DNA from 4 places in the Enterococcus sp. AMC1252 genome. Region 3 is predicted to be linked to each of the others. Evidence: riboswitches for the same ligand, from Rfam matches in the RefSeq annotation. Region 3 holds a riboswitch; each other region holds the start of a gene.
What was found. A riboswitch is a leader RNA that binds a small molecule or an ion and turns the genes downstream of it on or off. The one in region 3 is predicted to bind magnesium.
Positions count from the first base shown of each region.

Region 1 (8,400 bases), 1.4 Mb from region 3:
TGAAACAAATAGTTTTTATGTACAAGCAATGATTCCTCAAAATCAAATAGATTTTAACAAATCTTATTTTGATTTAAAAATGCAGCCGGATGAGGAACAAGAATTACAAGTCAAATTGGTTAATCCGGAAGATGCCCCAATTTCCATTTCTGTCAATGCAATCAATGCCACGACAACAGAAGAAGGCATGATCGATTATACGGTAAAAGGGATCAAAGATAAGAGCCTAAAATATCCTTTTGAATCCCTCGTTAAAGTGATAGAAACGAATATTTCTTTACAGCCATATGAAACGAAAATTGCTCGATTTCATTTGTTGATGCCAAAAGAAAACTATGATGGCGTTACAGTTGGTGGATTGCGTTTTACCAAAAATGTATCTGAAAGTGAAACAAAAAATAAAGATGTGACCATTCAGCAGAGATTTCATTATGTTATTGGTGTTGTTTTGAATGAAACAGATGTTGAGATTTTACCTGATTATGAAATGGATTCCGTAAAGGTTGCGCAATCAAAACAAGGTAAGAAAATTTCTGTGATTCATTCGATTCGGAACAAAAATGCAGCAATTTCAAAAAAAATGAACCTAAAATTTGCTATCCGAAAAAAAGGAGAGGACACATCTGTAATCAAATTCGAAAAAGAAGCACTAGAAATGGCACCTAATTCTGTAATGGAATTTCCTGTACCGATTAAAAGGCAATTACAACCGGGAAAATATATCAGTAAAACTCAAATTATGCAAGAGGACAAAAAATGGGAATTTGAAAATGAATTTGAAATTTCGAGAGAGCAAGCAAAACTGATCAATGAAGAGAATAAAGATATTAAGGTTGAAAGTAAAGTACCCCTGTGGTTGATTTTATTCATTATTTTATTGGTTTTACTAGTATTGATTCAATCATACATTTTGTGGCAGAAAAAGAAACAGATTAAATAAACAAAAGACCTCGTCTCTACATCTGCGCTGTAGAAACGAGGTCTTTGATTTGTGATGATTGAGTCTTCTATTGCTTATTTAAGTTTAAATTTAACTTGGGTATTATCGTTGAATTGGCCTTGATATTGGAATTGTTTGTAGCTTGTACCACGACCTAATTTGTTTAAAATGTGTGAAGTGATTTCTTTTTCGCTACCATTTTTCAAGTCTAAACCAGCGATGATGCCTTCAATTTTATCTTCAGCAGCACTGCCTTGCAGTTGAACTTTGTTAGATTTGTCTTGGTATTGAGCTTTGATGGTACCGTTAGAATTTACTTGGTATTGTAATTGAATTTGTTGTCCAGTAGTGTAGGTAACTTGAATTTCTAATTTTTTCAAATCAGATTGTTCAGGTGTTTCAGGCTTTTCAGGAGTAACAGGTGTTTCTGGAACTTCAGGAGTCTCAGGAACTTCAGGTTTTTCAGGAGTAGCAGGTGTTTCTGGTACATAGTATGATTGTAAGCCAAATTCTGCTTTTTGATATCCTTTAGTAATCAAGATAACTTTAAGATGTAACTCTTTTTGATACGTCATTTTTTGTAATAAGTTTACTGATTTATTATAGTTTCTACCAAAATCTCTTGCGATCACAGTCGCTTGTGATGCACTATAACCAGCTGCTTCCCATGTACTTGCTTTAACTAATTCATTATAAACTGATGATACATTTGAACTAGTTAATGATAAACCCGTGTACTCTAAGATGTCCGCTTTATTGAATAAAGTGACTGTCTTATTATAATTTGATTCTACCACTGTTGCTGCGTCTGCTGAGCTTGACACCATTGCCAAACTAGCTGAACATAAACTGATTGTTAATCCTGCAAGCATCATACCTTTAAAAAATTTCATAAAAAATACCTCCTCTTTTTTACTACTATTTTATAAATAGTAGCTTGCCTATATTATTATCCATAGAAAATATAAAGTAAATATATATGAGTGATTTCTAATAATGTTTAGAATATATTTATTTTTCATGTAGTTTATCTAGAAATTATCTATATGTTTTGTTGAACAAAATCCTCTTTTATAATAGTTGGCGATTCGATAAATTAATAGTCTCATTAACTTTTCTATTTTGGTATAATATGTGTAGTAATAGTAGAAAGGATCAATAAGGATGAAAAAAGCGATAATTACCAAAACAGTCAATTTATTGGATGGAGGCTGCAATGCTTGTGGTATTATTGAGGATGAAAATTACACCTTGATGATTGATGAGCAGGTTATTCCATTGGAAGTGTTGACTGTCAATTCTATGATAACAGCCATTGCTTTAAAAAATGGCTACAAACGTGAATATCAGATGGATGCTGTCGATGATTATACGTTATATAAAAAAAAGGACTGTCTGGTAACACTGAAGGAAGAGTATGATTTTCTGACGTATTCAAATGATCGAGCGAAAATTGCAACAAAAGATCAAATTATAGACGAAAAAAAATTAGCAGAACAGGTAAATGAAATTTTGGTAGCTCTTTTCAACATAGAGGAGTTAGAGTTTTGTTTTTAAACTTCTCAAAACTTCAAAGACATAAGAAAGAGGTTGGGCATAACTGTTTAAGTTACTCCCAACCTCTTTCTTATTAGTCTATTTGAAAAAGCTCAGACATTCCAATTTTTTCAAATCGTTCTTGTGAGTCAGAAGGCTGTTCATCATGATCGTAGACCAATAATTTGAAATCTTCTGTTTTAGGGATACGCTCAAATGAATCACTGGCAATTAAGAGTATTATTTGCTGACAAAGCCACTCAAGAACTGTTTCGATATCTTGTTCGTCTTCTACCCAGTCATCAAATAGATGAAGCGAGGCAACCCGTTGATTTTCATCCCAGTCACTAGCATTATATTTCAGTTCTTGTATTTGGGCTTTACTGAGGCCTTTACTTGTATAATAATCGGTGGTTTCTTGCCAAAGATCTACAGTATTGAAGTAAAGGTTGATTTCACCTTCTTCATAAATAGTGCAGTCTAAAGCAAATACATAAAAAATTTCGTCAGAATGATCTAGTAAAAAATTATCGATACTATCTGTTAAAAAGCTGAAAAAGAATTCTTGTTGTTTTTCTAAAAAGTTTTCCATGCATATCCTCCAAATGTTGACTCTTTTAATATTGAAACAGATAAATCCTTGTCTGTCTATGTAAAGTTACTATTTGAGAAAAAACAGCTATTATTTAAGAAAATGTAAAGATTTTTTTAGTTTAAAATATTTGTTTTTCTGTAGGGCATCTAATAGAGCTATAGATGTAAAGTACTTTTCATTAAATAACATAAATATTGAAGTTCAGTTTCTATAAAATTTAATTTGACTTTGTGATTCGATACGATTATAGTTTAAAATGAATTAAATACTTGTTAGGTGAGGCTCCTATATAAACACAGGCTACTGCTCAGAAATGTCGAAAGACAGGTACGGGTAGGACAGAATTCGTCGAATTAAGGCGTTTTCCAAAGTAGCTAAAAGCAATGCTTTTTACGTTATATAGTGCTAAAACTCAACGAAGAGAAGATCATGGTAAGTTTATAGATAAGTGGCGAATGTCATGTGTTTAAACTTTGTAATCTAATCCCTTCGCTGAGTATTCTTGGTGAGGGGATTTTTTCTTTTACATGAGAAACCATTAGAGCTGTAGAAAGGAATAAACAATGAAAAAATCTGTAAAAATAGTGATTATTACCCTATTATCGATTCTTCTTGTGGTTGTGAGTGTGGGCTGTTATGCAGCTATATCGTTCCAAACGGCAAAAGAGGAGAGTGAATCAAAACTTCCTAATAAAAACCAAAACTTTACTGGTGATGAGCAAACGAGTGATAAAGAGTTAACCGTTATGGTCGTTGGGAATGATTCTAGAGATGATGATGAAGATCAGGGACGGTCAGATACGTTGATGGTCGCTCACTATGATGGAAAAACGAAACAACCTAAATTGATTTCGATCATGAGAGACAGTTACGTGACGTTTCCTGATGGCGGGCAAGATAAAATAAATGCAGCATACGCATATGGCGGTGCACAAATGACAAAAGATGTTTTGAAATCGAACTTTGATTTACCAATCAATTATTATGTTGTCATGGACTTTAAAGAATTCAGTGACATCATTGATGAGCTTTATCCAAAAGGAGTAACGATCGATGCTGAAAAAGATATCAACTTAGACGGTGTGGATATTCTGAAAGGGAAGCAGACATTGCATGGAAATAGTTTATTGCAATATGCTCGCTTTAGAATGGATGAAGAAGGGGATTTTGGCCGTATTAGACGTCAGCAGCAAGTGATGGATGCTTTGGTCGAGCAATCTAAAGATTTGATTCCAGTATGGGAACTGCCTCAAGTTGCTGGAAAAATGGTTGGGAAAATCGATACAAATGTACCAACAAGTTTATTGATCGATTTAGCGAAGGACTTTCTTTCTGGAAAAGTGAAGCCGTTAAAATCACTATCTGTTCCAATAGAGGGATCATGGAACTTTAATGATTATACCGAATCTGGTAGTGTAATCGAACTTGATGAGCAGAAAAATGCTCAAGCGATCCAGGATTTTATGAAAGATAAGTAAAATGGAATTATAAAAGTGAAGTTGATCTGTCTGCTCTTTTTATATTGAGCGGACAGATCATTTTTTTACATAAAATATATTAGCGTATCCCTATGCGTTAAGAGCAGCCTTATGCTATTCTTTAAGAAAACGGTTTATTTAGAAAGAAGGTTTTACTGTGAAAGTCGTAATCATTGGTGCTTCATTTGCTGGCGTATCGGCTGCTTTAGCCATCAGAAAAAAACATCCTAAAGCTGAAATTTATTTAATTGAGAAGCAACAAACAATTGGTTATTTATCTGGTGGCATCAATCTGTATTTTAATGAAACGATTGATTCAATAAAAACAGCTCAGTTTGTTTCGGAACAACAATTGAACGACAACGATATTACTTTATTATTGAGTGCAAAAGTAGTCAGCATGGATTCAAAACAGCATATTATTAAATATGAAAAACAGGATACAGCTTTTTTTATGTCATTTGATAAATTGATTTTAGCAACAGGGTCTAGTCAATGGTCACAGAAAATTTGTGGCAGTAATTCAGAAAAAGTTTTAAAATATAAATTTTTACCTGGCGTTTTAAACGCTATCGAGAAGTTAGAAAATAGTAATAAAATAGGAGTGATCGGTGGTGGTCAAATCGGTGGGGAAGCAGCTGACACTCTGCTAAAAAAAGGCAAAGAAGTTCATCTTTTTGAGAGTATGGATTACTTGCTATTTAAGTATTTTGATGAAGAAATGATTCAACCGGTACAAGCTGAGATGGTTGCTCGTGGTGTTGTGTTTCATTTTGATGAGACAGTAGAAAAAATTACAGATACAGACGAAAGGCTTTTGATCAAAACAAAAAAATCTGAGTTTGTGTGCGATAGTGCTATCTTTGCTATGAACGTTCGTCCTGATTTAGCTTATTTAGATGAACAGATTAGAACACATACGGACCAGACTGTTTTTGTGAATGCCTATTTGCAAACTTCTCAATCTGACATTTTTGCGATTGGTGATTGTATCCAAGTGCCTTACAGTTTATCTAAAGAGTCATTTTACATCCCTTTGGTGAACAATGCTGTAAGAACGGGCTTAGTTGTTGCGCAAAATCTTATAGAACCAACGATGCCATTTGTTGGCTCAATTCGTACGATTGGTACAAAACTTGTTGGCTATTATGTAGCTAGCACTGGATTGACGGAAGCAGAAGGCTTGTTTCATGAACAGCCTATTTCCGTTGCCCGTGTTCAGCAAAAAAGCTCCTTATTTTCTGGGGGGGAAAAAATCTATGGAAAAATAATTTTTGAAAAAGAGAGCCATAAACTATTAGGTGCCCAATTAGTTTCAAAAGCTGATATTCTTGAAAAAATCAACACATTCGCACTTGGGATTCAAATGGGACAAACACTTGAAGAGTTTTACCAAAAAGATTTTTTATATCATCCTTACTATTCCAACGTGATAGACATCACGAACCAGTTAGGTTTTGAAGGTTTGTGGAGTGAAGCAGATGAAGATTGAAGGATTGTTGGATAAAAAAGAGGCAAGAGAAGTTGGCATTTTAAAGAAAGTGATCTTGGCTGGTGGTCGAGTCAATGATGATGAGTTATTGACCTATTTAGGGGTATCAAAAGCATCATTTGAAAGTGATTTAAAGGAGTTAGGCTACTATTTGAAGCCTTATGAAAAAGATTGTTCGTTATTTTATGATGGACAATGGGTAGCGATCCATATGTCAGATCAATTTTCTATTAGTAAAGTTTTGGAGGATTATGTTCGGGCATCGATCAAATTTCAGCTGATTGATTATTTATTTCATTACCGTGAATTTACGATTGCTCAGTTGACGACGAAATTTATGATCAGTGAGTCTTCTTTATTTCGAAAAATCAAAGAACTGAATCTTTTGTTAAAAGAGTTTGATCTTAAAATCCGCAATGGTCAGTTAAAAGGGGAAGAGTTACAGATTCGTTATTTTTATTTTCAAATTTACTGGTTTTTAACACCATATGAAATACATCAAGAAAAAACATTGTCGGTTCAAAATTTGAGAATCATTGAAGCTCTAGAAAAAGCATTGTCACTTACTTTTGAGGAACATAGTAGATTGAAAATCAGTTTGTGGTTGACGATTAGTAAGAAAAGAATCGTTGTTCAGCCAAAAACATTTAAAGAATTATACAGTAAGAGTCAAGTATATGAGCAAGATCCCTTTTTTAAAACATTACGTTCTTTTGTTTTACGTTTTTTTAGTCGATACCCACTGGAAATCGATGAAGAAGAGAGTTTATTACATTTTATCTTTTTAACAAGTATGTCGGTTTTGGCGGAAGCCGATTTTTCCGATTATAGTTTGATTCGAGGACGGCGTACACCAACATCACTAGCAGATACATTTGTGTTAGAGCATGTAATCTTGTATTATCGTCCGCAAAAGTTTTTTCCAGAGCTTGAGAAGAAGATTTTTTATTATTTCTCTCAGATCCATAGCCGGCTATACTTTTTTAAAGGAGAGCTAGAATTGTTTGATCGGGAGAATGTCTGGCAAAAGGAACAAAGTCTTTCCAGTCATCAATTGGCAGATTTTTCTCATACTCTTTTAGATAGAAGTTTGGAATGTTTCGGAGAAAGTTATGAAACTGGTAATAGTCTACATGAATGGTCCTTGGTAAAATATCTAAGTGTATTAGCAATCATTGATTTTGAAATTGTTGGTGAAACTCGAGTTGGGATTGATTTGAAGATGGATCATTTATATAAGGAAGTAATGACTCAGGTTTTGGTCTTGAGTTTGAAAAATTTAAATGGTCTTACTATTGAACCCTATGATTCAAGAATGACCTATGATCTCTTGATCACTAATATCATGAAACCAAATAGCTATCGTTCTGCTAAAGAAATATATGTACTCTCAGAGTTAGGATCAACTTATGATATCAATCAAATCAGAATGAAGATTCGAGAATTGCATAGTAAAAGATAAATTGAACGAAAAAGTCAAAAACAATGATAGTTTGCTCGTTGTTTTTGGCTTTTTCGTTAGTGAGAAAGGCTTATTCAGAAAAACTTTCATTTATTTTTGAAATAAAAAAAAAGATGACGTTTTTAGAAAAGCATTTACGTTTATTATAAATACATGAAATATAAAGCGTTTTCAAATCATATCTAGATTCTTAGGGAAAAAGTGTATATGTCTATTATGCTTTTATTATGAGCCAACTGAATGGACGAACACTTCGGATTTTAAAAATTAGGAGGAATCAACAATGACAGAACAAAAGTACATCATGGCGATCGACCAAGGAACAACAAGTTCAAGAGCAATTATTTTTGATAAAAAAGGGAACAACATCGGCAGTTCTCAAAAAGAATTTACACAAATTTTTCCTAAAGCTGGTTGGGTAGAGCATAATGCAAATGAAATTTGGAATTCTGTTCAGTCCGTTATCGCTGGTGCTTTGATCGAGTCAGGTGTTAAGCCTTCAGATATCGCTGGAATCGGTATTACGAATCAACGTGAAACGACTGTCGTTTGGGACAAAGTAACAGGTCTTCCCATTTATAATGCTATTGTTTGGCAATCACGTCAGTCTTCACCTATTGCGGATCAATTAAAAGAAGATGGGCATGGTGACATGATCCATGAAAGAACAGGCTTGATCGTAGATGCTTATTTTTCAGCAACGAAAATTCGCTGGATTTTAGATAATGTGGAAGGTGCGCAAGAAAGAGCTGATAAAGGCGAGTTATTATTTGGAACGATCGATACTTGGTTAGTCTGGAAATTGACCGGCGGTGAAACGCATGTAACGGATTATTCAAATGCAAGTCGCACGATGTTATTCAATATTCATGATCTAGATTGGGATCAAGATATTTT
Region 1 is NZ_CM177097.1:935,534-943,933, forward strand. Features, by position in the region: gene AC4BB5_RS04310 (WxLIP family cell surface protein) at 1-940, shown strand, start outside; gene AC4BB5_RS04315 (YusW family protein) at 1,015-1,833, opposite strand; gene AC4BB5_RS04320 (DUF4809 family protein) at 2,105-2,497, shown strand; gene AC4BB5_RS04325 (hypothetical protein) at 2,571-3,068, opposite strand; M-box (ykoK) riboswitch at 3,333-3,501, shown strand; gene AC4BB5_RS04330 (LCP family protein) at 3,635-4,549, shown strand; gene AC4BB5_RS04335 (FAD-dependent oxidoreductase) at 4,707-6,041, shown strand; gene AC4BB5_RS04340 (helix-turn-helix domain-containing protein) at 6,031-7,503, shown strand; gene glpK (glycerol kinase GlpK) at 7,787-8,400, shown strand, end outside.
Region 1: linked by a shared signal. The riboswitch ahead of AC4BB5_RS04330 (LCP family protein) and the one ahead of mgtA (magnesium-translocating P-type ATPase) in region 3 are both predicted to bind magnesium.

Region 2 (8,400 bases), 710 kb from region 3:
TTTATTAGAAATTATTTGTGAAGTAGGTTTAATTGTGTCATTATACACTTGTTGAATTTGCTCGAAATCCTTAAATCGAATACTTTCATCTAAGGAAAGAAGTATATTCAGATAATCGTGCCGGAAAGTGGCTAGTTCCTCATGAAGTATTTCCAACTTCTCTGTATATTGCTTCATTTCATAATATTCCGCTTCTTTTTGCTTTTCTAAGCGTTTCTTATTGGCAAGTTTAAAACTATAATAAAAGAAAAAAAGAGCCAATCCAAAAGCCAAGATCAACAATGGGTACGCAATTGATTCAAATTGCCAAAAATAGTGTTGAAAAAAAGTGGATTGCGGATTAAAAGCTGCAAAAAGAAAAAAATTGCAAATTAAAATAAATATGATACTTAAATAAAGCATCGGACTTTCAACTAAATAAGCAAACACTCGGCTGATTTTTTTTCGGAGAACCATCAATAAACCGAACATAATCAACACGACAACCAAAGGAAGTACGATAAAGGTCGATAAATAAATTGGTAATGATGAATAAATCAAAAGCCAACTAAAAATTTTATTTAGTTCACTTTGCAAAAAAGTAATCAAAAAAACGGTTAATCCAGAAAAATAAATATTTTCAACTATCGATAACTTATGCTGCTTTTGACTTAATCCAACATAAAATAACAACAAAAAAATAGCAAAGACCGAATAAATATTGTGACCACTGCTATTAAAAAATCCCGTAACAATAGTCAACACAGCATTTATGATGAGAAGTTTGATCCTTCTGATTTTGCTATTGATTAACTCTAAATAAAATATGAAATAAACAAATCCAATGACTAAACTTGTACTTAAAGTGATTATCCCCATCTTTACCTACCAACCATTCTATTTCTTTTCTAATCATTTTTATCGTGCTCTCCAGCGTTCAATCACTGATTTTAAAAGCCGCCTTGAGACTGGAATTTTCATCTCGTTTGATAAAATCAATTCACGTTCATTAGAATCTATTTCAACAATTTTATCCAAATTAACAACATATGATTGATGGCAACGCATAAAGTGACTCTTTTTTAGCTCAACTTCTTTCAATTCACCATAAAAACGTAATGAGCGATTTTTTGTAAAAAGCGCTAGGCGATGTGCTTCAGTTGTCATTACATAATAGAAATCTGAAATTGGAACTTTTATTTTTGAATGAGTGTTGTCAACGATTAAATAATCATCAACAACTTGTTTTTGGTTCAACTCTTGGTATTTTATTAGACATTTTTCAACTTCTATTTTCAAGACTTCAGGCTCAGTCATTTTGTCTATAAATGCTAAAGCCGATACCATATATTGATAAGATATCGGAGCAAATTCTGAATGAGTAGTTATAAAAACAATTAAGCCTCTCTCATCAATGGAGCGAATTTTCTTAGCAATATCAAAACCATGATATGTTGATTTTTTAATTTCAATATCAAGAAAATAAAGGTTTTGCGTTATTGATTTTGACATCTGTTCTGTAATTTGTTCCCCTTTATTCGTAACGTGAATTTCATCATAATCGATACCCTTTTCCTGACAAACTTCTCTGACTAACTTTTTTAATGCTTGTGCTTGGATAACATCATCTTCCAAAATAAAAATGCTCATCTATTTTCATTCCTCAATCAACTTATAGTTATTTTAAAAACTAACTCAATTATACAAGCTTTCTTACAAAAATACAGGTCACAATCGATAAAATAAAAACAAAGACAAAAATCCAATAGATAATTTTTGCCTCTGCTATTATTTAGTTAAAATTCGAATACGTAATCTTTATTTTTTACAACAACTCACCAAATCGTCTTACATAGAATTTTTTTACGATCATGACTAAAATCAAGTAACTAACTATCGTCAAACCTAACCATGCAAAATAATTTAATGATAATTCAGCTAAGCCTAGACTTTTACCAAATCCTGTAAATGGTAAAATCGTTCCAACGGCAATTCCTAATGAAGTAATCGTGGTTAGAATAAAAGAGGCCCGGCTTTGTATAAATGGCATTTTAGGCGTCCGTAATGTATGGATCACCAAGGTTTGTGACCAAAGTGATTCAACAAACCAACCCGCATGAAAAATTGCTATAAATGTCGCTTGTTGTGCTGGATCTAAGTCTTGATAGTTGCCACCAACCAATTGTGGACAGATAACAAAGTACATTAATAAATACGTCGTAATATCAAAAACTGAGCTAGTGGGGCCTAACCACGTCATAAACGAACCGATTTTTGAAGCCTCCCACTTCTTAGGTTGCTCCAAATATTCATCATCCACATGATCCCATGGAATCGACATGCAAGAAATATCATAAATCAAATTTAAAAACAGCAATTGCAATGGCAACATTGGTAAGAATGGTAAAAAGATACTGGCAACAACGACTGAAAACATGTTTCCGAAATTGGAACTTGCTGTCATTTTGACATATTTCATGATATTCCCAAAAGTTGTTCTCCCTGCTAATAGACCACGCTCAAGAACCATCAAGTCTTTTTCCAACAAGATGACATCTGCAGATTCTTTCGCAATATCTACAGCTGTGTCAACAGAAATACCCACATCAGCTTCTTTCATCGCAGGCGCATCATTGATTCCATCACCCATGAAACCAACCGTATGTCCAGCTTCTCTTAACACCTGAACGATTCTCGTTTTTTGTTGAGGTGTTAATTTCACAAATATATTATACTTTTCTGCAATCGTTCTTAATTCAAAATCATTCATTCGTGTGATTTCATTACCAATGATCAGCTCTTCATTGGCTAATCCAACTTGTTTACACACAGATTTTGTCACTAACGCATTATCACCTGTCAAAACTTTAACACCGACTCCATGATTTTTTAACGTTTCTAAAGCTGCTTTTGTCGTTTCTTTTGGAGGATCAAGAAAGGCAAGATAGCCGATTAAAACCATTTCATTTTCATCAGAAACAGAAAATTCATCAATCGTTGCTGGATTTGTTTTTTGAGAAACCGCCAATACACGTAATCCGTCTTCATTTAATTCTTCAACTGTTTTTAAAATTTCATTTTTAAGTCCTTCAGTTAAAGGCATAACTGCACCTTGATAATCAACGAAGCTTGAAATGTCCAACATTTCTTCTACGGCACCTTTTGTGATCATTTGCGTTTTTCCAGAAGTATCTTCGATCACGACACTCATGCGACGACGTTTAAAATCAAATGGAATTTCATCTACTTTTCGATAATCAGAAGGATCGATTGATAGCTCTGATTTCGCTACATCAATGATGGCAACATCCATTAAATTTTTCAATCCTGTTTGATAATAGCTATTGAAAAAAGCATGGCGTAATACGCGGCTGTCTTCTTTTCCAGCACAATCTAAATGATATTCTAGGATAATTTTGTCTTGGGTTAGTGTCCCTGTTTTATCTGTACATAAAATATCGATTGCACCAAAGTTTTGAATCGCATTCAAGTTTTTAATGATCGTTCCTTTTTTCGCCATGCTTGAAGCACCTTTTACAAGATTAGTTGTAACAATCATCGGTAACATTTCTGGTGTCAATCCAACTGCAACAGATAACCCAAAAAGAAAGGCTTCAACCCAATCGCCCTTTGTTAGGCCATTGATCAAAAATACTGCCGGTGCCATCACTAACATAAACCGAATCAACAACCATGACGTTCTACTAATCCCCACTTCAAAATTTGTTTGAGGATTTTTATTGGAAACATCTTGCGCTACTTTACCAAAAAGTGTATCGTTTCCTACTGAAACGATAATGCCTTCCGCGCTACCACTTATGACATTACTGCCCATAAAAACGATGTTCTCGTATTCTGTTTCAACACTATTCACCTTTAATTTATAGTCTGCTCTTTTTTCTACAGGATAACTCTCACCAGTCATAGCCGATTGAGAAACAAATAAATCTTTGGTTTTCGTTAGTCGTATATCAGCTGGAATCATGTCTCCTGCCGATAATTTTACGATATCTCCGCAAACAATTTCTTCTATTGGCAATTCAACTGTCTTCTTTCTACGAATGACAGTTGCTGTAACTTTTACCAAATTATTCAATTTTTCGGCTGCTTGATTTGATTTAACTGATTGAATCAAGGTCATAGTTCCACTAATCAAAACCATTGCTAAAATAATCAATACACCGACAAGATCACGATCAGCTGGCGGTGCAATCACATAATCAGTGATAAATGAAATGATTGCCAACGTAAGCAAGACAATTGTAAAAGGGGTAAAATAGGCTTTGATTATTTCAATGAACAATGGTGTTTTTTTACCATGTGTAATGACATTTTCTCCGTATTCTTCTCTAGATAGGACAGCTTGTTGATGTGTTAATCCTCCTTTTGAAGCGTTGAAATACGTGATGATATTTTCTATCGAGTTTCTTGCAAAATATTCATAGGATTGATTACTCTTTTTTGTTACTAGTACTCTTTTCTCCATTTATTTCTCCTTCTTTCTAAAACTCTGATCACTGAAATGGTAACCGCTGCCTCTACACAATCGTTCATTCAATTTCAATGATTTGGTATTTTTAGGGGACGGACTAATGGAAAAAGAAGTACTGTTATCGGAGGAAGCTACTTGACTATACTAGAAACAAATAGACAATAGTATCCACATATTTTTAACAACAGGCTCTTTTTACATAAGTCCTTGATCATCTGACTACTGTCATCCATTTGTTTCCATCTCCTTTAGTGTTATATATTTAATAATTTCTGGCTTTCCTGCATTCTTTTTAGTATTGAGCTTTTTCTCAAATTTTTTTAAGATCACTTGACCATCTGAAAAGGAATTCCCGATACTACGATACCCAAAATGATCATAAAACCCCCAAGCTTGCTTGCGTCCAGTTAAAAATATAGATTGAAAATTCATAAGCTCTGCAAGGTTTTCAGCAAATTCAAGTAATTTTTTCCCTACACCAAATCCTTGATAATTTTCATTGATGGCCACTTGTTTGATTTGAGCAATTGTTTGGTTTTTCTTTGAAAGAAGTAACGTTCCCACAACACTTCCATCAATCATCGCTGCCATGTGAATATCCTTTTTTTCATTTAAGGGAACCTCCTTGATCCACGCTTTACCTGCAGTTGTTTTTAATAATTTATTTCTTAAATCTATTCCTGACCAATATTCTTCGCTGTTCCAATTTACGATTTTTACCCTCACTGTTTTACCATATTGATTCCTCCGTTCTTTTAGTTATTCATTTGATTGATTTCTATGACTTCTGATAACTGAGATAATTCTGAAATAATCGTATTTACTGCAAGTGTCCCATTCCTTGTTGCTTCGATTTCCAAAAATAGTCGAACTTTTTTTCCAGCTAAATCTGTACAAGAAAATTTAGTGAACGTTAAACAGTACTTGTCCAACAACTGGATAATCTCTGTTCTAAGCATAACTTCGCTAGTATTACTTGCAATAACGGACAGATAATGAACCGAGTCTGTTTGTTCCTCTTCTCTTTGAACGGTGTAGTCATCTATTTTGAACGATAAATTCCTTAACAAAATATTGACTAGCATTAAAATGATTGCACACACGACTCCTTCGATCACAAATCCAGCCCCAATCATACTGCCAACTGCTGCTGAGCACCATAAAGTTGCCGCTGTGTTGACGCCAGTCACACTAAATCCTTCCCTTAAAATCACTCCTCCAGCAAGAAATCCAATCCCGCTGACCACTTGCGCTGCTACTCGTGTTGGACTACTGTCGTCTTGAATCAAAGAAGATAATGAAACAAATTGACATGAACCGAATGTTACTAAGGTCATCGTTCTCATGCCAGCTAATTTTTTTCGCCACTGTCTTTCTGCCCCAATGATCATTCCTGCAAAAATACTGGCCATAATGTTTATTAAAAATTCATATCTTTGCTCCTTTCTTGGATTTGCTTTTTAATGGCGTTCTCTTGGTCTTTTCGTTCGTCAAGTACTGTTCATCATCTACTCTGCCTTTCGATCAATCATAGTGATTCACAGCATTTTTCCTGCGACGAATCTTTGATGAAAAAGCAAAAAACCTTCCGCCAAAACTCAGCGGAAGGTCATAAATAAGCGCACAAAAAAAAGCCTGCATGATCTAGTCGTTGAGTTTTGGCACTATACAACGTAAAAAGCAGAGCTTTTAGCTACCTTATGAAAAGCCTTGTAATCGACAATCCCTGTTCTACCCATTGGCATCTCTCGATGTTTTTGGGCAGTAGCCTGTGTTTGTATAGGAGCCTCACCTAACAAATCTATTTAGTTATCTTACAGGTGCCACTATACCATCGTTGTAAAACAAATGTCAATATTTTTTTATTTATTTCAAAAAATATTTTTGATTTAAGAGTAAAAAGCAAGTAACCACTACTACAAGACGTATATCTGTCGTCATCATAGCAGCGGTCACCTTATATTTATTAAATTTTTTCAACTTCAATCACTGAATTTCCGGCTACTTGTGGCGGAATCGACATTGTCATTGCAGGTAAACCGACGAGTGTAAATTTAATTTTATCTCCTGATTTCAAATCATTCTCTGCGACACCATCAGCAAATTGCTCTTTTGAGATATTCAGAATAACACCATCATTTTTCATCATACCAACGATTTTTTCTGGATCTTCGATTGCTTCAACTTCCTTTAAAACCAAACGAGTCGAATGATCCACCGTATCATTTTCTTTAGCATCTTCAACTAAAATTGCTGTAAACACTGATCTTGCTTGTTCATTGTTTTTAGATGTTTCTTCCGTTGTTTTACTTTGCTTACTACTCATAGAGGTTTTTTCACTTCCTTTTGGTGAGTCTTCCTTATTCTTCGTACATGCGCCTAAAGAAGCCAATGAGAAAATTGTTAGTATTGTTAATGCGATTTTTTTCATAGATTTTCCTCCAATACTGATACTTTATTATAAGCTATACTCTCTGTGGTAGTCCATCATCATCCTTTACCATCAAAAAAAGCCGTCTAGTAAATAGACAGCTAACCATTTCTACGATCATTCCCTGACATCGTTATTTCTTGTGCTAAATAGCGAATACGTTCCATGATTCGACGAGCCTTTAAAGGTTCTTGTTCGCCACGTTGCGTCACAGATAAGTGCTTTTCTAAATCTTTTAAATCAAGGTTGGATGAAAAAAACGTCACTAATTGTTCCTGCATTCGATATTGTAAAATAACGCTTAACACGTCATCTCTAATCCACGAAGTCATTGATTCTGCACCCAAATCATCAATCATTAAAACAGGTGATTTTTTGACAGCATCCAATTTAGGCCCAACCATATCTTTACCGATTGCTTGTTTCATTTCAACTGTAAAGGTTGGAAAATGAACAATCGTTGTGACAAACCCACGTTCAGCTAAGCTGTTGGCAATTGCACCGAGTAAGAAGGATTTACCTACGCCAAATGTTCCTTGTAAATAAAGACCTTTATGAAATTCTTTTGGATTAGAAGTATACTCGTTTAAAAATTTCATTGTTTCTGCCATGGCTTGAGCACGCCCTTGAGATGCTGTGTCAAATCTACTTAAACTTGCTTCTCGAACATCTTTCGGCATATCCATTGCTCGAACTCTTTTGCGAATCTCATCTTCTCTTTGTTTGGCAATTAGTGCTTCTGTTGGAACGTATGTAACATCAATATAATGGAAATTCAAGGTTAATTTAGGTTCATATCCAGGAGCGATCATTGTTGGGTCGTTCAATTGGTACTTGCGTTTTTCTTGAACAAACTCATATAATTTTGAATAACTTTTCCGAATATCATCATCCGTCAATCGTTCACGATTTTCCTGAATAAAGGTTTGGACATCGGTATCTTTCAATACAACCTCAACTAACTCATTATATCGCTCACCCATATCTCTGCTTTGAATGATTCTTGACATCTCTTTCCCTACATCTTCCATTAATTTCCACCACCTTTATTTAAAAAATCTTGAATTTCTTTATCAAGACGCGCTTGTTCCTCTTTGGATAATTTCTGCTCCTCTACAGGATTCTCTACCCAATCTGGTAAAGTCTCTTGACGAATCGGTCGATTATTTTGGCCATAGCGCTGTCTTGTTTGCTTTTGTTCTTTGCCTTTTTTAGCGATTTCACGTACATGCTCGATTGCCTTTTCAGGTGAGAAGATACCACTTTGCGCCCATTCATTAGCAATCCGATTTACATAATCAGCTTTTAGTGTTGGTTGTTTTTGAATATTGTAAACGTAATTGATCAAAACGTTGATTACGCTATTAGGCAAGCCAGATTTACTCACTAAATATTTGACCAATGAACGTTCTTGAGGCGTTGTATACCCCCCACGTTCATTTTTTAATGCCTCCAAATAATTGAGAGGGAAGTTTTTTTCGCTATCCATGATCATCTG
Region 2 is NZ_CM177097.1:1,670,053-1,678,452, reverse strand. Features, by position in the region: gene AC4BB5_RS07920 (GHKL domain-containing protein) at 1-858, opposite strand, end outside; gene AC4BB5_RS07915 (LytR/AlgR family response regulator transcription factor) at 898-1,629, opposite strand; gene mgtA (magnesium-translocating P-type ATPase) at 1,805-4,465, opposite strand; gene AC4BB5_RS07905 (GNAT family N-acetyltransferase) at 4,697-5,197, opposite strand; gene AC4BB5_RS07900 (MgtC/SapB family protein) at 5,227-5,883, opposite strand; M-box (ykoK) riboswitch at 6,108-6,278, opposite strand; gene AC4BB5_RS07895 (hypothetical protein) at 6,438-6,902, opposite strand; gene dnaI (primosomal protein DnaI) at 7,004-7,933, opposite strand; gene AC4BB5_RS07885 (replication initiation and membrane attachment family protein) at 7,933-8,400, opposite strand, start outside.
Region 2: linked by a shared signal. The riboswitch ahead of AC4BB5_RS07900 (MgtC/SapB family protein) and the one ahead of mgtA (magnesium-translocating P-type ATPase) in region 3 are both predicted to bind magnesium.

Region 3 (8,400 bases):
TTGGCTATCATTTTTTTTTGAGCGTGTAGAAAGATTAGTCTGCATCCAATCATAAATAGTCTTTGTCTCAAGAAATTTTTGATTAAAGAAAACAAAAGGATAGTCATCAAATAAATCTAGAGTAATAGTTGAGTGCTCTAAAATTGGATGATCATTTCGCAGTATAAGTTGATATTCATTTGAATAAATATCGATTTTATTGATTGTTGACGGGATATTTTTTACAGAAGGAGCAATTCCGATGTCAGATTCTAAGGTTTCAAGGGACTTGAAAATATTATCTGAAACGATTATGTTTATCTGTAAATCTTGGTCCTCTTGAAGCAGAGTTGAAAGAGTGTCGTTTAACTTAAATTCTAAATCATTTAAGAAGAGAGACATGTTGATCGTCTTGGATGAATCTTTTGAAGGAGAAATATCATCAATTTCTTCATAAATATATAATAGTTCTTGCTTGATACGCCAGCAATGGGATTTAAGTATTTTTCCTGCTGGGCTGAGTTGACAGGTTGGACCGTTTCTATAAAATAAAGTAGTCCCAATTTCGTCTTCTAAATTGCGTATTTGTTTACTGAGTGCTGCTTGTGAAATTCCTAGTGAGTTACTTGCTCTGGTGAATTGCTTTTGTTCGCAAAGCGCTAAAAAATAGTTTAAGTGACTTAGCTCCACGGTATCGTTCCCCTTTCAAAGTATAAATTAAAAAATAAACTGAAGTTGATCAAGGAGTTCTTTGTGTGTATTGGAAAGCGGAAAACCTGAAGCGTAACCAATAGAAATATTTCTAAAAGGAGCATCAATGATTTCAATAGCAGAAACATTTAGGTAAAAAGGAAGTGAATCTACTAAAGAGTAAGGAAGAAGTGCTACTCCAAAATTTTGATCAACGAAGTTTAATATAGATATTGTTGATGGAAGTTCATAAGAACGATTTTTTTTAACTTCTGGATGGTTTGATAAGATCCATGAATCGATAATATTTTTTTCGAAAATTTGCTTTGAATAATGTATCAGAGGTATATTCAGTAATTGATTCGCTGATATTTCATTCAAATAGGCCAATGGGTTTTTATTGCTTGTGAAAACGACATAGGATTCAGAGAAAATCAATTCACTAGTTATTGCATCGTTGGTTTCTGAAAAAATACCAATTGCGATGTCAATATCTTTATTTTCTAGAGCGTCTTCTAAATTAGGATAATAGCTATAATCAAGTGAAACGGAGGGATAGCATTTCTGGAAATTCGTTAATACTTTAGCAATCAAATAGTCAGTGTCAGCCAAATTAGTCCCAATTTTGATGGTCGCTGTTTCTCCAGTATGAACAAGAAAGTTGATTTCAGCGATTGCCGTTTCGAATTCTTGAAAAATGACTTCCCCTCGCTTTTTTAACACGGAACCTGCTGGTGTTAGTGTATTATTGCCATAATCCCTTGTTATTAATTGCGCGTTTAGTTCCTGTTCTAGTTCTCGAATGTGGCTACTTAAATACGGTTGAGAAATACCCAGTTCCTCAGAAGTTCTCGCAAAACTTTTGTTTTTGGATAAGGCTAAAAAATAATCTAAGTGTTTTAGTTTCATGCTTTCCATCTCCTTCACTAAAAAACTAGTCTCATACAAGATAAAATAAGTTTTTCTAAAATAGTTCTTTTTTTGAAAAACTATATAAAAAATTAATAGTAAGAAAAAGGAAAAGCCCCCTTCCATTGGTAATAGCAGACCGATTGAAGGGGGCTTATCAGTGGAGTCTCCCACTGATAAGAAACGATAAACGTTTTGCTTATGTGCTGTAAATAGGTTATTTACTCGTACATTATAGTTTGAGAGACAAAGTTAAACCATCTCTTTTTGCTTATAGAAGTATTCCTTTTTGTATTCAAATATAGGGGCCAAAGATAAATATTTCTAGAGAAAATAAATCCCACTTCACTAGAAAAGCGAAGTGGGATTTATCAGAGTTTACATTGTAAAAAGGAGTATGGATTTATGCATAAACGAAATTGGGATGTTCGTCTATAGCATTATCATAACTAAAAAAGATGAATCAAACCATTCCTTTTTGTTTATACCTCTATTCTTTTTTTAGATGGTTTAGCAATGATTTCAAATAGGTTGCAGAACTATATACAAAAAAAGTTATAGTAATATAATTTTTTTAGTCTATAAAACAATAGCGTAAATCATTAGAATAAGAGTGTAATTCTTCTTGTTAGGTGAGGCTCCTATACAAACATAGGCTACTGCCCAAAAATGTCGAGAGACGCCAATGGGTAGAACAGGAATTGTCGAATGAAGGCTTTTCTTAAGGTAGCTAAAAGCAGATGCTTTTTACGTTGTATAGTGCCAAAACTCAACGATTATGAAGACTCACGGCAAAGCGTGCTGAGTTTTCAGTGCGCTCGTTTTTGTGTGGAAAGGATGTGGTTAATGTGCCAGAAGATAGTTCGATAAAACAGCAATCAACGAAAAGAAAAGAGGATAATCCAGATGCAAAAAGAAATGAAGAACATGATCCATGAAAAAGCCTACCAAAAATTAGCAAATCTATCTATTGATAAAGTTTTAGACAGCTTTTCCTCTTCGTGGGACGGGTTAAAAGCGAAAGAAGTAAATCGTTCAAAAGAGCAGTTTGGTGTCAATAAAATCACGGATGATAAAAAGAAATCAATTGTCTATACTGTTATAAAATCTTACGTCACACCCTTTACTGTTGTATTGATGGTTTTGGCAACAATTTCGTTTTTTACTGAATATGTTTATGCGGAACCAAGTGAAAAAGATATTGCTGGCGTTTTGATCATGCTTGTCATGGTTTTATTGAGTGGAACAATGACATTGGTTCAATCGGTAAAAACCAGCAATGCTGTCAATAAACTACAAAATATGATCCAAATCACCACAACGGTCACCAGAGAAAATAAAGAAATGGAAATTCCGATGGATGAAGTTGTTTGTGGTGACTTAGTGAAACTTTCAGCTGGGGATATGATTCCAGCGGATCTCCGTTTGATTCATGCGAAAGATTTATTTGTATCGCAATCGGCCATGACGGGTGAAAGTTTTCCAGTTGAAAAAAAAGTTAAAAATTTTGTTTCCACAAATAATAATCAGACAGATTACGAAAATCTGCTATTTTTAGGAAGTAATGTAGTCAGCGGTAGCGGAGTAGGAGTAGCAGTTCGGGTTGGTGACAACACGCTATTTGGGAAAATTGCACAAGATGTAGCGGATGATAAGAAAAAAACTAGTTTTGAATTAGGCGTGAATAAAACCACTTGGTTGTTGATTCGTTTTATGATGGTTATTACACCAGCAGTCTTTTTGATCAATGGCATCACTAAGGGGAACTGGAGTGAAGCGTTGATGTTTGCCATTGCAACAGCTGTTGGACTAACACCAGAAATGTTACCAATGATTGTGACGACTAATTTGGTCAAAGGGTCTAGAGATATGGCAAAAGAAGGCACAATCATGAAAAATGTCAATGCTATTCAAAATTTTGGTGCTATGGATATTTTATGTACAGATAAAACAGGAACATTAACACAAGATAAAGTGATTTTAGAATATCATTACAACACTTCATGTCAAGAAGATCGAGAAGTTCTGCAATCAGCATTTTTAAATAGTTATTTTCAAACAGGTCTTCGTAATTTGATTGATAAAGCAATCATTGAAGCGACTACAAAGGAGCTATCGATCGATGAAGAGGACTACTTTAAAATCGATGAAATTCCGTTCGATTTTAATCGTAGAAGAATGAGCGTCGTAATCAAAAATAGAAGATCAAATCAAAGCTTCTTGATCACTAAAGGAGCAATTGAAGAAATGTTGCAAGCCTGTTCTCATATCAATCAGAGCGGAGAGATTGTTCCAATAACTCCGAAAATAAAAAAACAAGTATTAAAAACTGTCAACGAATTAAATGAGGATGGTTTGCGCGTGTTAGCAATTGCAGATAAAGAAGTCAACAATCAATTAGATGACTATTCAGTTGGAGACGAAAAAGAACTAATCCTACAAGGATATCTGGCATTCTTAGATCCACCTAAAGAAACGGCATCAAAAGCTATCAAAGCGCTGAAAAATAATGGTGTTTCAGTGAAAATTTTAACAGGTGATAATGAGTTAGTCACTCGCTCAGTCTGTAAAGAGGTTGGGCTAGGTGCTGAAAAAATGATCAATGGTTCAGCTCTTGCTAGGCTTTCTGAGACTGAATTAGAACAAACGGTCAATGAATACAATATCTTCACAAAAGTAACCCCTGATCAAAAAACAAAAATCGTCAAAGCCTTGAAAAAAAATGAACAAACCGTTGGCTTCATGGGTGATGGAATCAATGATGCTGGAGCGATGAAGGTGTCAGATGTTGGAATTTCTGTCGATACCGCAGTTGACATTGCCAAAGAGTCGGCAGATGTCATTTTATTACAAAAAGACCTGATGGTTTTAGAAAAAGGAATCATATCAGGTCGCCGAGTATTTAGTAATACAATGAAGTATATCAAAATGACTGCAAGTTCAAATTTTGGTAATGTATTTTCTGTTATTCCGGCGAGTATCTTTTTACCGTTTCTCCCAGTGGCACCAATTCAATCACTTTTTTTGAATTTGATTTATGATACATCATGTATGTCTGTTCCATGGGATAATGTGGATGCAGAATATGTCGAAAAACCCAAAAAATGGGAAGCTAAATCAATTGGTTCATTCATGAGATGGTTTGGACCAACAAGCTCTGTTTTTGATATCGTAACGTATTTATTTATGTACTTTATTATTTGTCCAGCGATTTTAGGTGGTAGCTTCTTCTCGCTAACTGCTGATAAGCAACTGGTATTTATCGCTGTTTTCCATGCAGGTTGGTTCATTGAATCACTATGGTCACAAATGTTAGTGCTTCATGTATTGAGAACCCCTAAGATTCCTTTTCTTCAAAGCAGAGCATCTGGCATTTTAACATTGGTTACGTCAATTGGTATTTTACTTGGAACAATCTTACCATTCACAAATTTAGGTGCAAGTATCGGTTTTGCACCTCTGTCAGGAAATTACTTCTTCTATTTGATTCCAACAATCATCGCGTATTTACTTTTAGTAACAATCATTAAAAAAATATATATGAGAAAGTACCGAGAACTCCTATAACTGGGTGTAAAAAAGTATTGAAAAAGAGGAGCTATTAATCAAACAGTAAGGCAGTATCGAGTTTGCGATATTTCCTTGCTGTTTTTATCTTATAGAGAGTAAAGTAGACTATTTTATTACTGAATATGTTAAGATAAGAGACGTGTTCTAAAAACACTGTAAGTATAGATTGTTTAGACTAATAGAGCATACTAAAATTTAATAGAAGAAAGTCAAAATAGATAAGTGAGATACTTTATTGAGATTCCTTTACTAATAAAAATGGAGCGACTTCTATGAATTGGAGGAAAAAAATTGAAAAATGATAAAATGTCAGCCTATATACATATTCCGTTTTGTGAACACATCTGTTACTACTGTGATTTTAACAAGGTATTTTTAGAAGGTCAGCCGGTAGATGAGTATATTCAAAGTCTTTTGACAGAGATCCGTTTAACCAAAGAACAATATCCAAGTAATAATACTGAAACGATCTATATTGGAGGCGGAACACCAACTTCGCTTTCGGCGAAGCAATTAGCTATTCTATTGAAAGGTGTGCGCGAGCTTTTGCCTTTTGATGATAAAAATGAATTTACCGTAGAAGCAAATCCTGGCGATTTGACCCAGGAGAAGTTACAGGTAATGAAAGAATATGGTGTAAATCGCTTGTCGATGGGTGTTCAGACATTCGATAATCAGCTACTAAAAAAAATTGGACGAAAACATACGGCTGAAGATGTCTATGAAACGATGAAATTTTTAGAGAAAGAAGACTTTTTAAATGTGAGCATCGATTTGATCTATGCTTTGCCTGGGCAAACGTTAGAAGGATTTAGAGATACGTTAAGACGTGCGATCGAACTTGATTTACCGCACTATTCACTTTATTCTTTGATTTTGGAGAATAAAACAATGTTTATGAACTGGGTACGTCAAGGTCGCTTACAATTGCCGGATCAAGAAGTTGAAGCGCAGATGTTTGAAGAAACCATTATAGCAATGGAGAAAGCTGGACGTCCCCAATATGAAGTTAGTAATTTTGCATTAAAGGGTCAAGAAAGTCAGCACAATTTGGTTTATTGGAACAACGATCATTATTACGGATTTGGTGCTGGAGCGAGTGGTTATTTAGGGCATACACGCTATCGCAATCACGGACCGATCCAACATTATCTAAAGCCGTTAAGAGAAAATCAACTACCAACTGTTGAAACAGAAATATTGACACTAAACAATCAAATGGAAGAAGAACTTTTCTTAGGATTACGAAAGATGAGTGGTGTATCAAAATTACGATTTAAAGAAAAATTTGGTGTATCATTGAATCAAGTATATGAACGTACGATTCCGAACTTGGTTCAAAAAGGACTGTTAATTGAAAATGAAAGCCATATCCAGCTCACGGAACAGGGTCTTTTTGTTGGGAATGACGTGTTTGAAGAATTTCTGATTGATAAAGAATGATAAAGTAGTATTTATCGATACAATTAAGAACGAAACTAGAGTTAAAACTCCATTAGTTTCGTTTTTTTTTATTGTTTTAGCACTCAGATATAAAGAGTGCTAAAAAAGTGTGTTTTTCTCTTGACAATTTTGAAAGAAATTGCTATATTAATAATTGTATTAGCACTTGAACAACATGAGTGCTAATGAAGGGTGGTAACTATGATAACAGAAAGACAAAAGAATATTTTGCGACTTATCATCCAAGAATACACGAATACAGGAACTCCTGTAGGATCAAAGAAATTGATGGAAGAAGGAATCAAGTCAAGTTCTGCAACGATTCGTAATGATATGAAAGCCTTAGAAGAACATGGATTGCTGTTAAAAACGCACTCGTCGTCTGGCAGAATTCCTTCAATGGATGGTTATCGTTATTATGTGGATCATTTACTAAGCCCCGCTGAAGTTGAACATGATGAATTAGAAACAATTCGTCGTTCTTTTGGCAAAGAGTTCCATGAAATCAATGATATCATTGAACAATCGGCTGAGATCCTTTCGGATTTGACTAGCTATACAGCATTTTCGTTAGGCCCAGAAGTAAAAGAACGAAGGCTAACAGGTTTTCGGATCGTTCCTTTGAATGAGCGACAAATTATTGCTGTAATCGTTACAGATAAAGGCAATGTTGAAAGCCAAGTATTTGCAATTCCTGCTTCTGTTTCCAGCCAAGATTTAGAAAAGATGACGCAAATCATCAATGATAAGCTTGTCGGACAACCGTTATTGACTGTTTATCATCGACTGAGGACGGAAATTCCGATGATTTTACATCGATATTTTCAAACGCCTGAAGGGATGATGAATTTATTCGATGCAATGTTAGGGCATGCTTTTGAAGAAAAAGTTTTTGTTAGTGGCCGTATGAATGTATTGGATTTTGGAATGAAGCAAGACATTGATCAATTAAAATCTGTTTATTCATTTATGCAAAATACGGATGCACTCACACATTTATTGTCGACAGATGAAAAGACCGATACTCAAATAGCAATTCGAATCGGTTCAGAAATAGGCAATGATTTGCTTGATAACATGAGTATGATCACCGCGACCTATGAAGTGACAGGTCACGGTAAAGGGACCATTGCATTATTAGGACCTACTAGTATGCCATATTCAAAAATGTTTGGTTTAGTGGATGTTTTCCGCCATGAACTAGCTTCAAAACTTGGTGCTTATTATCGTTTTCTTGATGAATAAGTAAAAAGTTAAAATATAGAATTTTATTAATTCTACGGAAATGAGAAGGGAAGTTGCCAGAGTGAGTAAGAAAGAAGAAACAAATGAAGAAATACAAGAAGAACATATGGAAGCTATCGATGATTCAGGAGTTTCAGAAGTAGAAGCTGAAATGACTGAATTAGAAAATGCTCAAGCTGAATTATCAGAAATGGAAGATAAGTTTCTTAGAGCACGTGCTGAAATTGCTAATATGAGCAATCGTTTTAAAAATGAACGTGAACTACTGGTTCGTTACCGATCGCAAGACTTAGGAAAAAAATTATTACCTTCGATCGATAATCTAGAACGTGCGATGGCAATTGAAGTGGATGATGAACAAGGAGCAAGCCTTAAAAAAGGTATTTCAATGGTTCTTGAAAGTTTACAAGCAGCATTGAAAGAAGAGGGTATCGAAGAAATCCCGACAATGGGTGAAGTTTTCGATCCTAATTTACATCAAGCAGTCCAAACGATTCCAGCAAGTGATGAAACACCTGCGGATACTATCGTTGAAGTGTTGCAAAAAGGGTATAAATTACATGA
Region 3 is NZ_CM177097.1:2,383,215-2,391,614, reverse strand. Features, by position in the region: gene AC4BB5_RS11340 (LysR family transcriptional regulator) at 1-669, opposite strand, end outside; gene AC4BB5_RS11335 (LysR family transcriptional regulator) at 697-1,578, opposite strand; M-box (ykoK) riboswitch at 2,196-2,366, shown strand; gene mgtA (magnesium-translocating P-type ATPase) at 2,485-5,145, shown strand; gene hemW (radical SAM family heme chaperone HemW) at 5,455-6,591, shown strand; gene hrcA (heat-inducible transcriptional repressor HrcA) at 6,793-7,836, shown strand; gene grpE (nucleotide exchange factor GrpE) at 7,898-8,400, shown strand, end outside.

Region 4 (8,400 bases), 780 kb from region 3:
AAAGGGACAAATCGAACGTAAGATGCATCCTGATGATCGTCGTCGTATCCATGTTACGCTAACTGAATGCGGTAAAAAAGCTGCAAAGCTTCAAAAGAAAGAAATGCGTGATAAGATTGTTCAAGTTTTTAAACTAATGGGAGAACCAGACACAAAGCAGTTCATCGAGCTAACGGCAAAATTCGTAGACTACTCCCAAAAAATTTCCCAGAAAGAGGAAGGTGACCAATAGTGAAGATTTTCAAATATCTCGGCAAATACTGGTATGCGGTCATCGCAGTTCTTGTGCTTTTAGTCGTACAGGCAAATAGTGATTTAAGCTTACCAAAATTAACATCGGGTATCGTCGATGTCGGTATCCAACAAGGAGGGCTTGAATATTCCACACCTGAAAAAATCAGGAAAACAACTCTTCAGGGAATTGAAATGTTCATGACAGATGATGAGAAAAAAATAATTGAAGACAATTATAAACAAACAACTGAAAAAATCGATGGGAAAGAAGTTGAAGTTTATAAATTAAATCTTCAGGAAGGCATGACAGAAGCCAAATTGGCAGATATCTTTAATCTGCCAATGATGATGCTTGCTTCTGCTCAATCTAAAGATTCATCTAGTGGTAGTGAAGCCAAAACAATTATTGATGAGTACAAAACGGTTGGAGAAAATGCTGCTAAAGCGAAACAACTTGGCGAAGAAGCAACTAACTTAGGAGAACAAGCGAAAGCAGCAGGTGCTGCGGCAGCTTCAGCGACGGATGTCGCTACAGCAACTGAACAAGGTGAGAAAGCTCAAGAACTAGCTGCACAAGCCCAAGCAAAGGGCGACGAAGCGAAAGCGTTAGCTGAATCAATTAAAACAACAACCGACGCTATGCCTGCAAAAGTCGAAGCTGCTCGTAAAGAGACTAAAAAGGGCTTAGGCGATTTAGGTGCGGATTCCATGAAAACAGTGGGGATTCAATTAACACTAGCTGAATATAAAGCACTAGATATGAATACACAACAAATTCAAACAGATTACATGGTCAAAACAGGGACAAAAATGGTTCTCTTAACCCTTGTTTCCGCTGTAGCTGCAATTATCGTTGGGCTGATTGCCTCATTAGTAGCAGCATCTGTTGGTCGAAACTTGCGTGTGGGACAATATGAACGTACGCTACAATTTTCAAATACTGAAATGGAGAAATTTTCTCCTGCTTCATTGATCACACGTAATACCAATGACATTCAACAAATGCAAATGGGGATCGTGATGATCATGCGTATCGTGTTATACGCACCGATCTTAGGTATTGGCGGGATTTATAATGTTTATCAAACAGGAACAGGCATGGGCTGGATTGTCGGTGTGGCTGTTGCAGCTGTTTTAGTTTTAGTCTTAAGCCTACTTTTAACAACGATGCCTAAGTTTAAAGCCTTACAAAACTTAGTTGATAGAGTAAACTTGGTTTCTCGTGAGATCATTACTGGTTTACCTGTTATCCGTGCATTTTCTCGTGAAAAATTTGAAGAAAAACGTTTTGATGGTGCTAATACTGATTTAATGAAAACTCAATTATTCGTTAACCGTGCAATGTCTATTATGATGCCGGTCATGATGTTATTGATGAATGGTATTTCTGTTCTTATCGTTTGGGTCGGCGGACATAATATGAACAACGGCCAACTACAAGTTGGGGATATGATGGCCTTTATCACATATACAATGCAAATCGTTATGGCCTTTATGATGTTATCAATGGTTTCAATCATTCTACCTCGTGCCAATGTAGCTGCTGGTCGTGTGGAAGAGGTTCTTGAAACAGAACCTACAATCAAAGATCCAGAGCATCCTAAAGATGACCACGACTTCAAAGGTGAAGTGAAATTTGAAGCGGTGGAATTCCGTTATGGAGATGCTGATGAAGATGTGTTACATCACATCAACTTTATTGCTAAGCCTGGTCAAACAACAGCTTTGATTGGTTCAACTGGTTCAGGTAAATCAACAATCGTTAACTTGATTCCACGTTTGTTTGATGTAACGGGCGGACGAATCACAATCGATGGCATCGATATTCGTGAAATGAGCTTACACAAGTTACACGAAATCATTGGATTTGTACCGCAAAAAGGAATCTTATTCTCAGGTGATATTGCTTCAAATATCAAGTTTGGCGATGCAAATATCTCAGATGCACAAATGAAAAAAGCCGCTGAAATTGCACAAGCTGAAGAATTCATTGATTCAAATGAAAAAGGCTATGATCGTGAAATTTCGCAAGGTGGAACGAACGTTTCTGGCGGACAAAAACAACGTCTATCAATTGCCCGTGCCTTAGCGAAAAATCCTAAAATCTTGATCTTTGATGACTCATTCTCAGCACTTGATAATAAAACGGATGTAGCCTTGCGTAAAGCTTTATCTGAAAATATCAAAGGGGCTACACAAATCATCGTCGCACAAAAAATCTCTACGATCCTGCATGCCGATAATATTATCGTATTGAACGAAGGTCGCGTTGTAGATCATGGAACACATGATGAGTTAATGAAATCATCCACTGTCTATCAAGAAATTGCCCAATCACAATTGAGCAATGCTGAATTAGGCATAGAAGAAGCTGAGTAGGGAGGAGCGAATAATAATGGCAGAACAAAAACAAAATCGCCCTCGTGGCGGACGCGGACCTGGACATGGCGCTCCAGTGGAAAAAGCCAAAGATTTTAAAGGAACACTCAAAAAATTAATCTCCTATATTGGTGCTTATAAAATACCCGTTTTCTTTGTAATGATCTTTGCAATTGCTTCAACCGTGTTTAATATTTGGGGTCCAAAAATTTTATCACAAGCAATCACAGAATTATTCAATGGTTTAATCAAAAAATATCAAGGAACTGGCGGCATTGATTTTAACAAAATCGGTGGGATCTTGCTATTTATGCTAGGACTTTACTTAGTTGCATCTGCTTTTGGGATCATACAAGGTTGGATCATGTCAACAATTTCACAAAAAATCACGTATCGTATGCGTAAAGAAATTTCAGAAAAAATCAATCGCATGCCGATGAACTATTTTGAAAGCCGTACAACTGGTGAAGTATTATCACGTATTACCAATGACGTAGATACATTAGGTCAATCTCTAAACCAATCAATCACTCAGTTGATTACATCTGTTTTCACAATCATTGGTGTTATCATAATGATGCTATCGATTTCTGTGCAAATGACAGGTATTGCGATTTTGATCGTACCAATTTCAATGATTTTGATTTTGATTGTTGTAAAAAATTCGCAAAAATACTTTAAAACACAACAAGAATATCTTGGTGTAATCAATGGTAAAGTAGAAGAAACAATCGGTGGCTATAACATTGTGCGCCTATTCAACGATGAAGAAAATTCACTTAAAGAATTTAAAACACAAAATGATGTCTTATTCAAATCAGCTTGGAAATCACAATTTCTTTCTGGTTTGATGCAACCAATCATGAACTTTGTCGGAAATTTAGGGTACGTTGCAGTAGCGATTTTTGGTGGGATTTTAGCTTATAATGGTACGATTACAGTCGGAGATATTCAAGCGTTCATCCAATACGTTCGTAACTTGACGCAACCTATAGCTCAATTGGCTCAAGTATCGAATTTACTTCAATCAATGGCAGCAGCAGCAGAACGTGTCTTTGAATTCCTTGAAGAAGACGAAGAAGCTCAAACCGTTCCAAATCCAGTTAAAATCGATAAAGCTAAAGGAATGGTCGACTTTGAACATGTTCGTTTTGGTTATACACCAGACAAAATCATTATCAATGATTTCAGTTCTCATGTTGATCCAGGGCAAACTGTAGCAATCGTTGGTCCTACTGGTGCAGGTAAAACAACAATGGTTAAACTATTGATGCGTTTTTACGATGTAACATCTGGTGCAATTAAAATCGACGGTCATAATATCAAAGACTTTAACCGCGCAGACTTACGTAAAAATATCGGGATGGTTTTACAAGATACTTGGTTATTTAAAGGAACCATCATGGAAAATCTTCGTTATGGACGTCTAGATGCGACGGATGAAGAGGTTTACGCAGCAGCAAAAGCGGCTCATGTTAATCATTTTATCCAAACATTGCCTGGTGGCTACAATATGGAATTAAATGAGGAGTCTTCAAATATTTCCCAAGGGCAAAAACAACTATTAACGATTGCTCGTGCAATCTTGGCAGATAAACCAATATTGATTCTTGATGAAGCGACGTCATCTGTTGATACAAGAACAGAAGGGTTGATCCAAGGAGCTATGAATAACTTAATGTCTGGTCGTACATCATTTGTTATTGCGCACCGTTTATCAACGATCAAAGATGCGGATAAGATTCTGTATATGCAAGATGGTGACATCAAAGAACAAGGAACACATGAAGAATTACTTGCGCAAGGTGGCTATTATGCGTCACTTTATAACTCACAATTTGAAGAGTTAGACGAGTAAAAAAGTTTAGAAAGAAGAGGATGGGACAGAAGTGTTTAACTCCGAGAATTAAGAAGGAGTTGCTTCTGCGCCCACCGTTTATTCGGATTCCTTGAGGCTGAGATGTAACTCATAGAGTTATGTTCCAGCTTTTTTTTTATCTAGACACAAATTAGTGTTATAAAATCGTGGACGTAAAGTTAAGAAAAACTAAAGAGTCTTAAAACAACTTGAAAAAATTTTTTTTCAAGGGTATTATTGTGAAAATTAAATAGATAAATAACCTTGTTAGGTGAGGCTCCTATACAAACATAGGCTATTGCGCAGAAACGTCGAAAGACGCCAATGTGTAAAACAGGAATTGTCGAATTAAGGCTTTTCATAAAATAGCTAAGAATGTTTCTTTACGTTGTATAGTGCTAAAACTCAGACGATGAGATTGATTGAAAGTCAAACGTCTTAGGAAAAAAATGTTTGGCTTTTTTCTTTTGGTGTATAAAAAACTATTTTGTGTACCGACTGTAGGTCGTCTTAATACCTGTTTGTGTTATTTTTGGAACGTGGTTAGATGGTGGACGAGATGACTGCTAGATGAGCCACTCCCATCAATTAGGAATTATAATCATTTAGCGTTTTTTTAGTTGAATGACATCCCTGTGAGAAGGGCTTATAAAATGCCTTTAAAGTAACTGCTTTACTGAATATATGAATGAAGGGATCTATCGCATGTATACGTTAAAAGAAAAGAAATTTACCCCAGCCATTTTAAGTGTCGTATTTTTTTCATTACTAACCTTTTTAGTTGTAAAAAAAGTCCCATGGTTTATTCAATTAGATTCTGCGATTTATCGCTTTAGTTGGAAACCTAATGAATTGTTAACTAATATTGTGGAGTTAATTGCCAAAAGTGCTACGATCGTACCGATTTTTATTGTGTGCCTTATAGTTTCATTTATACTTTGGCGAAATAAACATAAAGTATTGGCGGTTTGGCTGATCAGCAATGTTTTAGTAGTCAGTGTTTTTGGGTTTATTTTGAAGCAGCTTGTTGCGAGACAGCGACCAAATGTGGAGCAGTTAGCTGAACGAACTTCATATAGTTTTCCTAGTGGTCATTCGCTTTTAGCCATGTGTTTAGCTTGTTCGATGATTTTGATTATACAAACTGTTTATTTAAAGAAAACGTCTTTAAAAAATACTTTAATTGGTTATGTTCTTTTGATTGGCTTGAGTCGAATTTACTTACGAGTTCATTTTCCGAGTGATGTGATTGCAGGTTTTCTTTTAAGTTATGCTTGGGTAAATATTTCTTTTGCCTTCTTACAAAGAGTGTATCTTAATAGGGAATTTTCGACCTCTAATGCTAAAAAAAGGTTCATCCAGAGAACTATTTTAGGTGCCCTATCATTGCTTTTATTGCTCGTTGCTGGAGCTTCCGTTTATGGTGCTACGGTATATCAAAAAGTCCAAAAAACTGCTGATAAAATGTATCAACCACTAAATCGAAAAACAAAACCAGCAGAGTTAGGAAATAGTGAGCCGGTTAGTTTCTTACTTTTAGGCATCGCAAATGATTCTAAGCGTAAAACAGATTTTCGTGCAAATACAATCATGGTTGTGACCGTCAATAATCAACTAAAGAAAACGACGATCACCAGTATTCCTAGAGATGCTTATGTCGAAATTGTTGGAAAAGATGGTGTATATGACAAAATCAATCATGCCCATTCATTTGGTGGTGACGAGATGATGATCAATACAGTTGAGCATTACTTAGATATCCCAATCAATCATTATTTTGTGATCAATATGGATGGATTAGCTGCTTTAAGTGATGCAGTTGGCGGCGTTACGGTCAACAATGATTTTGAGTTTGATGCAGAAGGAATTCATTATCCAAAAGGTGAACAGCATCTAGGGGGTTGGGAAACATTACAGTATGCGAGAATGCGCTATGAAGACCCTTTAGGCGATTATGGCAGACAAAAAAGACAACGAGAAGTAACGATTCAACTTACTAAAGAATTAACTTCGATGAAAAGTGTGTTTCGCTATCAAGAGTTACTGAATGTCATAGGTGAAAATGGTCAAACGGATATGACACTAGATCAAATGACGCTCTTGATGAAAAATTATCAGAAAGCCTTAGAGAACATTGAAAGTTATCAAATGCAAGGTGAAGGATTTACTGGAGATGGTTTTACTGGAGAAGAAGGGATTTCATATCAGAGTATTTCCGATGAGGAGAAACAAAAAATCATGACTGAATTAAAGAAACAATTGAATATAGTAGAGCAGTAAAGAAACCAGCTCATTTTTTTCAACTTCCAATTGTCAGATGTCTTTTTCTTTTGGTATAATCTGATTTATAGAAGTGGAGGAATGTTAGTATGATAAAAGTAGCAATCATCGGATACGGAAACCTTGGACGCGGGGTTGAACGTTCGATAAAACAAAATAAAGATATGGAATTAGTGGGGGTTTTTACAAGAAGAGCTCCTAAAACCGTGGAAACAGAAGGTGCTGAAACATTTACGATGGACCAGCTGAAACGGAAAAAAGGCGAAATTGATGTCTGTATTCTTTGTGGTGGGTCAGCGACAGATTTACCTACACAAACACCAGAATGGGCTCATTTATTCAACACGATCGATAGTTTTGATACGCACGCTAAAATCCCGGAACATTTTGCTAAAGTAGATCAAGTAGCCAAAGAAAATCAAACAACATCAATTATTTCAACGGGATGGGATCCAGGGTTGTTTAGTTTGAATCGCTTGTATGCTCAAAGTATTTTGCCAGTTGGGCAGACGAATACCTTTTGGGGTAAAGGGGTCAGTCAAGGGCACTCTGATGCACTAAGAAGAATCGACGGCGTGATAGATGCCGTTCAATATACAATTCCAAATAATGATGTTATTGAAAAGCTTAAAGCAGGGGAACAATTGGATTTGACTACTCGGGATAAACATTTTAGAGAATGTTTTGTCGTACTTGAAGATGAATCGAGAGCAGGAAAAATTCGTGAAGAAATCATTGCAATGCCGAATTACTTTGTGGATTATGATACGGAGGTTCATTTCATTTCTCAGTCTGAATTGGATCAAAACCATAAAGCGATGCCCCATGGTGGGACTGTCCTGCATACAGGAACAACACACGAAAATACCAAACAAGTCATTGAATATAATTTACAGCTGGAAAGTAATCCTGAATTTACTGCAAGTGTTTTAGTTGCTTATGCAAGAGCGTGTGTTCGTTTGGCTAAGGAAAAACAATTTGGGGCATATACTGTTTTAGATATTGCACCTAAATATTTGTCTACTCGAACAGATGAGGAATTGAGAAAAGAGTTATTGTAAAAAAACTGAATTAAAACAAAAAGAGAATGTTGATTGCAGCATTCTCTTTTTATTGTTGAACAACTGATCAAAATAATCCTTCGACTTAACAATAATGACTAGAGTTTTGAGGAATTTAGAGGAGCTGAGAATGTATTGTGATTGTATGAGGCTTAAAAAAAGTTTATTGAAAGATTTTATAGATGATTTAAAGAAGGCGGTCATTTTTGTGTTTTGTAAAAACGAATATGATCTATTTTTTTTAATCAACTAACTTATGATTAACTTGTGAAATTACTTTCAATAAAAGATAAGGTGGTAGAAAATGAAAAGGATAGTAAAAAACTTAAGACTCAAAAAAGGAATAGCAATAGTCGTATTGCTTAGCAGTTTGATTGGTGCAAGTTTATATTTTGGAGTAACTGGGTACGCAGCACTACCAACTGGAAAAAAAAGTGAAGATGAGTGCCTACACAATGAATGGTGATTTTAAAGGGAATTTTAGAGGAACGCCTGAAGTTGGCAATTGGGAATATGCTGTTTTAGGGACTAGTAGTGATGGCGTTTATTTAGATCACAAAGGGTTCAATATCTATACAATCAGATCTG
Region 4 is NZ_CM177097.1:1,599,696-1,608,095, forward strand. Features, by position in the region: gene AC4BB5_RS07580 (MarR family winged helix-turn-helix transcriptional regulator) at 1-232, shown strand, start outside; gene AC4BB5_RS07585 (ABC transporter ATP-binding protein) at 232-2,613, shown strand; gene AC4BB5_RS07590 (ABC transporter ATP-binding protein) at 2,630-4,471, shown strand; M-box (ykoK) riboswitch at 4,728-4,895, shown strand; gene AC4BB5_RS07595 (phosphatase PAP2/LCP family protein) at 5,177-6,751, shown strand; gene AC4BB5_RS07600 (diaminopimelate dehydrogenase) at 6,841-7,812, shown strand; gene AC4BB5_RS07605 (hypothetical protein) at 8,117-8,278, shown strand; gene AC4BB5_RS07610 (hypothetical protein) at 8,268-8,400, shown strand, end outside.
Region 4: linked by a shared signal. The riboswitch ahead of AC4BB5_RS07595 (phosphatase PAP2/LCP family protein) and the one ahead of mgtA (magnesium-translocating P-type ATPase) in region 3 are both predicted to bind magnesium.